Regions from separate parts of the Mesorhizobium sp. M0019 genome, predicted to be linked through region 1. Evidence: predicted binding sites of a transcription regulator. Region 1 holds the regulator's gene; the other holds the start of a gene.
The links. Region 1 encodes PhoB, which activates phosphate uptake and scavenging genes when phosphate is short. Its sites were predicted from a motif close to TGTCATNNANCTGTCAT; they were not measured.

Region 1 (3,145 bases):
CACCGACGCCAGCGCCAGCGTCATGGCGACACCCGCCAGAATGGCGGTCGTGAATTTCTTCATCATATCCTCCCTGCGCCGCGTACGGCGTGACCAATTGGCTCAAAGACCAGCTTAGAAGCTCTAATTTTTTCGAGCCTCGAAAAAATACTGGCCCGATCTCCGGCTGCTGTCAACATCGATTCTGATGGATTTTGATGACTCTGCGGGTTTTTTCGAGCGTCGGAATAAACGATGACAGCGCCACCTGCATCTGACACTATTTGCCTGCGTCCGACACTATTTGTCGGACATTACCGACGGCTTCCGGTTCATGAGCGGCCGCGGCAACCGGGAGGAAAGCAAAACAATGTCGGTCGGAATCCGCCATGACGATTTGCGCCGGCGCAACCGGGCGATGGTGATCTCGGCGGTGCGCCGGGCCGGCCAGCCATCGCGTACTGAGATCGCAGCTACTACCGGCCTCAGTCATTCGACCATATCGGCGATCTCTTCCGACCTGATACGGGAAGGCATCCTCGCCGAGAGCAAGGCAAGTGAGCCCGTTTCGTTGAAACGCGGTCGTCCGCAGGTCGGCCTCGCCCTCAACCCGGAAGCGGCGGCGGTGCTGACCGTGGTGTTGTCGCTGAATTTCCTGTCGGCCGCCATTATCGACTATACGGGACAGGTGGTCGCCGAGGAACAGCGCCGACTGGACACGCTGACCATGCCGCGCGACGAGCTGATCCGTGAATGCATGGCCATCGTCCGGCGCCGGCTGCAGGATCCAGACCTTGACGTCCGCAGTGTCGCCCGCATCGCCCTGGCGATTCAGGGCATTACCGACTCCCCTGCACGCGCCATGCTGTGGTCGCCGATCACGCCGCAGACCGACATCGCCTTTGCCGACATGCTGGAGGACGAATTCGGCATCCCGGCAACGGTGGAGAACGACTGCAACATGATGGCGGTGGCTTTGCGCTGGCGCAATCCGGATCGCTATCGCGACGACTTCATCGCCATCCTGCTTTCGCATGGCATCGGCATGGGGCTGGTGCTGAAGGGCGAACTGTTCACCGGGACGCATTCCTCGGGTGGCGAATTTGGCCACATGATCCATCGTCCGGGCGGCGCGCTCTGCCGTTGCGGGCGGCGCGGCTGCATCGAGGCCTATGCCGGCAACTACGCCATCTGGCGCAACGCCAGGCAGATGAGCGAAGAAAGCGAACCGATCGCCGACGTCAGCGACGCCGACATGCGAGCACTGGCGGCCCGGGCGCGCGAGAAAGATGGGCCGGAACGCGAGGCCTACCGCAAGGCCGGCGAAGCGCTGGGTTTCGGTCTCGGCTCGCTGTTCGCGCTGATCGATCCGGCACCGGTCGCGATGGTCGGCGCCAGTGCCGCCGCCTTCGATCTGATCGAGCCGGCCTTGCGGAAGGCAATCGCCCAGACCGCCGGCGGCCAGCATTCGGGCTCGATCTCCTTCGATACAGAGCCGAACGAATTGCCGCTGATCCGCGAAGGCTGCGCGATGCGGGCGCTAAGCTTCGTCGACCAGGAGATTTTCGCGCCGGGCGCGCAAATGAGGCCCAGCGTCAGAAAGAACGTAGCCTGACCAGGCGGGTCAATCTTCCCTGATCGCATAGCCGGCACCGCGGATGGTGCGGATGACATCCGGCATCCGGCCGTTGTTGACGGCTTTGCGCAGCCGCCCGACATGCACGTCGACGGTGCGTTCGTCGATGTAGATTGTCTCGCCCCAGACATTATCGAGTAACTGGCTGCGCGAGAAGACACGGCCCGGATGCCGCATCATGAACTCGAGCAGCCGGAATTCGGTCGGCCCGAGCCTGATTTCGCTCTTCTTGCGATAGACCCTGTGCGATTCGCGATCGAGCACGATGTCGCCGACCTTCAGCACGCTGGACAGCACTTCCGGCTTGGCGCGCCGCAGCAGCGCCTTGACCCTGGCCATGAATTCCGGTGTCGAAAACGGTTTGACCAGATAGTCGTCGGCGCCGGTCGAAAGCCCGCGCACCCGGTCGCTCTCCTCGCCGCGCGCGGTCAGCATGATGATCGGCAGCCGCTCGGTTTCGGGGCGCACCCGCAACCGACGACAGAGCTCGATGCCGGAAACCGCTGGTATCATCCAGTCGAGCACCAAAAGGTCGGGCACATTCTCCTGCAAACGGATCTCGGCTTCGTCGCCGCGTGTCACCACCTCGACCTGGTAGCCTTCGGATTCGAGATTGTAGCGGAGCAGCACACCCAATGGCTCCTCGTCCTCCACCACCATTATGCGTGGTGCGATCATCGGCTGGGCACCCCCATCATGTCACCGGTGCGGACATTGTCGTTTCGTCCTGCTTCGGACGATTGACCGGCAATTGCTCGCCGGTCAGCACATAATACGCATTTTCGGCGATGTTGGTGACATGGTCGCCGATCCGCTCCAGATTCTTGGCGCAGAACAGCAGGTGCGTGCAAGCGGTGATGTTGCGCGGATCTTCCATCATGTAGGTCAACAGCTCGCGGAACACGGACGTGTATTTGACGTCGATGCGCTCGTCGGCGGCACGCAGCTTGGCCAACGCGGCCGCATCGCCTGCAGCATATTCCTCGATGACACCCTGCACCTGGATGAGAACCAGCTGCGCCATCGCGTCGATGGAATGCGACAGGTCCCGCGGCGTAGCGCTGAGGCCGACCGCACTCACGCGCTTGGCGATATTCTTGGCAAGGTCGCCGATGCGTTCGAGGTCGCCCGCCATGCGGATCGCTCCGACCACATGGCGAAGATCGTGGGCCATCGGCTGGCGTTTGGCGATCAGGGTGATGGCGCGGTCGTCCAGTTCGCGTTGACGCGCATCCATGATGGCGTCGTCGGAAACGACGCGTTGCGCCAGCACGTTGTCGGAATTCAACAGGGCCTTGGTCGCCCCGCCGACCATCGAACCGGCGAGGTCGGCCATGTCGCGGATCAGCTTGCTGATCTGCTCGAGATCCTCGTCGAAAGAAGCGACTGTGTGTTCGCCCATGGTCCTGTCCTCATATGCATGATCGGAACGGCTCAGCCGAAGCGGCCAGTGATGTAGTCCTGCGTGCGCTTCTCGCGGGGCGACGTGAAGATCTTCTCGGTCCGGTCGAACTCGACCAGTTCACCCAG
Region 2 (3,145 bases), 280 kb from region 1:
GTTCGACGCGCACCTGGACGAACTGACCGGGCGTCAGCTTGCCTTCGGGATTGCCGACCTCCGCTCTCACCGTCACCAGCCGGCTGGTCGGGTCGATCTTCGGATCGATACCGCGGATACTGCCGGCGAACGGCATGTCGCCGCCGCCGACGCCCAACCGCACCGTCTGTCCGATCTTCAGCTGCGGAAGCTGCTGCTCCGGGACGGTGAAATCGACACGCATCGTGTCCATGTCCTGCAAGGTCACCACGGCGGTGCCGGGTGTGAGATACTGGCCAATGTCGATTTTCGGAATGCCGACGGTACCATTGAAAGGGGCCGTCAACTGCTTTTGGTCGAGCACCGCTTGCAGCTTGTTCACCTGCGCGGCGGAGACCGATGCTGCTGCCTGCGCTGTGTCGAGCGTAGCGTCGGTGCCGACCCCGCGCTTCTGCAGCTCAAGCGCGCGCATCAGCGTCGTCTGGTCGGAGGTCGCTTGCGCCTTCGATGCCACGAGGTCGGCTCGCTCGACTTCATCGTCGAGCTGCAGCAGCACGGCGTTGGCGGCGACCTTCTGATTGGCATGGAACAGGATGTCCTTGACGATGCCCGCGGTTTCGACCGTCAGGTCGACGCCGCGTACGGCACTGACAGTGCCGATCGCCTCGATGCCGGGCGTCCAGGACATCGGTTTGACGATGACCGTCGACACGGTCGCGGCCGGCGGCTTCATGGTGGCGAAGAACTGTTTGATCGCATTGTCGCGAAACAGGTTGAAGCCGACGATGCCGCCGCACACCAGCACGAGCAGAATGAAGGCGATGATGAAGCGCTTGATCACGAACAGTCCCCTCGGCCACGGCCCAGCATAACGGTCGGACGACCGGAACACATACCTGTGACTGGTCCCAATTTCAAATGACGGCGATCTTACTGTACCGTCTGGACGGTCTTGTCAATTCCGCCTAAGCTAATGAATGGGGAACCCTTGATGAAAGTCCGCAGAGCAAATTCGCGCGAGAAGATTCTCGCCGCCGCCGCCGCCGTGGCGCGCGAGACGGGTCCTGGCAGCCTGTCGCTGGATGCGGTCGCCAGCCGTGCCGGCGTGTCGAAGGGTGGTCTTCTCTACAATTTCCCGACCAAGGCGAAATTGATGCAGGCGCTGGTAGAGGATTACCTGCGCGCCTTCGAGCAGGCCCTGGAGTCCGCCCGCACGGCCGGCGTCAACAGCGAAAGCCCGCTTGCAACTTATATCAAGCTGTCGGCCGAGCATGCCGAGGAATCGAAACCGTCGGCATCCTGGATATTTTCGGCGATTGCCGAGGATCCCGATTTCCTGACCCCGATAAAATCGTTCAGGCGGCAGCTGTTCGAGCGGCTGAAGCAGGAAACGCCGAACCTCAAGGCGCTGCTGGTCTGCTATCTCGCCATCGAAGGGCTTCGCAGCATGAACCTGTTCGGTTCGGACATTCTCTCCGCCGAAGAGCGCCGGCTGCTGATATCGACCCTGCTGGAGATCGCGGAATAGTCTAGGAATGCGCTGGCCGGGTTCAACTGCCTCGGTCGCGTCGATCGCCCGTTGCGTCAACCCAAAGTGCCCGCCGTCACACAGGCTTCATCGTGCCGACATAGCGTCCTCCCATTCTTTGCTGCAACGCAGGAGGAGTGGGGTGTGGTCGATATTGTTTCAAGCGAGGCAGGAATTCCAAGGCCGGAGCATCCGCTTGACCGGCCAAACGACACCGGTAAATGGTTTCTGCCGGCCTTTGCCGTCATCATTCTGGGCGGCCTTGCCTATGTCGGCTACGCGCTCAGCCAGGACCTGACCAGCACCATCGCGGTGCCGTGGATCCTGCTTGGGCTGGCGCTGCTGATCGCGCTCGGCTTCGAATTCGTCAACGGTTTTCACGACACTGCCAATGCGGTGGCAACGGTGATCTACACGCATTCCATGCCGGCCGAGCTTGCAGTGATGTGGTCCGGCTTCTTCAACTTTCTGGGCGTGCTCACCGCCAGCGGAGCGGTCGCCTTCGGCATCATATCGCTGCTGCCGGTCGAGCTGATCCTTCAGGTCGGATCGAGCTCCGGACTGGCCATGGTCTTCGCGCTGCTGGTTGCGGCGATCATGTGGAATCTCGGAACTTGGTATCTCGGCCTGCCTGCCTCGAGCTCGCACACACTGATCGGCTCGATCATCGGCGTCGGTCTCGCCAACCAGTTCATGGCCCCGGCCGGCTCCGTCACCAGCGGCGTCGACTGGTCGCAGGCGTCCAATGTCGGCCTGTCGCTCCTGATCTCGCCGCTGGTCGGTTTTGGCCTGGCTGCACTGCTGCTTCTGGTGATGAAGCTGCTGGTCAGGAACCGCGAGCTCTACGAGGCGCCCAAGTCGAGCGCGCCGCCGCCGCTGTGGATCCGGGCGTTGCTTATCTTCACCTGCACCGGCGTCAGCTTTGCCCACGGCTCCAATGACGGGCAAAAGGGCATGGGCCTCATCATGCTCATCCTGATCGGCGTCGTGCCGACCGCCTTCGCGCTCAACCGCACACCGGACGTGAACTATCTCGAAGCTTACAAATCGGCGGCGACGCAGGTCGAAACGGTACTCGGCAAATACGTCAAGCCCGGCATCGCCGTGACCGATGCGGCAATCGTGGTCGGCGACGCCGTTCGCACCAAGACCTGGAAGGACGAGACCACGCCTGCCCTGCGGAGCTTCATCCACGACACCAGCGCCATGTTGTCGCCCTATCCGTCCGTGGAAAAGCTGCCGACAACTCTGGTCAGCAACGCCCGCAACAACATCTATCTTATCGGTGAAGCGCTGAAGCTGATCGACAGGAAGAAGCTGCTGCCGATGGAGGCAGACGACCTGAAGGCGGTGACAACCTACCATAAGGCGGTCGACAACGCGACGAAGTTCATCCCGCTCTGGGTCAAGGTCGCCATCGCGCTGGCGCTCGGCCTCGGCACCATGGTCGGCTGGAAGCGCATCGTCGTCACCGTCGGCGAGAAGATCGGCAAAAGCCATTTGACCTACGGTCAGGGTGCGTCCGCCGAGCTTGTCGCGATGGCGACGATCGCATCGGCCGACTATCTCGGCCTGCCGGTCTCGACCACCCATGTGCTGTCCTCGGGCGTTGCCGGCACCATGGCGGCGAACGGCTCT

Region 2: NKK47_RS00235 (inorganic phosphate transporter) is a predicted target of PhoB. The motif match lies at 1,582-1,598, and genes of this name have one in related genera.

The regions. Positions count from the first base shown of each region.
Region 1 covers NZ_JAMYVK010000001.1:332,022-335,166, reverse strand. Annotated here, with positions in the region: gene xylF (D-xylose ABC transporter substrate-binding protein) at 1-63, opposite strand, end outside; gene NKK47_RS01665 (ROK family protein) at 350-1,594, shown strand; gene phoB (phosphate regulon transcriptional regulator PhoB) at 1,604-2,293, opposite strand; gene phoU (phosphate signaling complex protein PhoU) at 2,310-3,017, opposite strand; gene pstB (phosphate ABC transporter ATP-binding protein PstB) at 3,050-3,145, opposite strand, start outside.
Region 2 covers NZ_JAMYVK010000001.1:50,994-54,138, reverse strand. Annotated here, with positions in the region: gene NKK47_RS00245 (efflux RND transporter periplasmic adaptor subunit) at 1-820, opposite strand, end outside; gene NKK47_RS00240 (TetR/AcrR family transcriptional regulator) at 971-1,507, shown strand; gene NKK47_RS00235 (inorganic phosphate transporter) at 1,652-3,145, shown strand, end outside.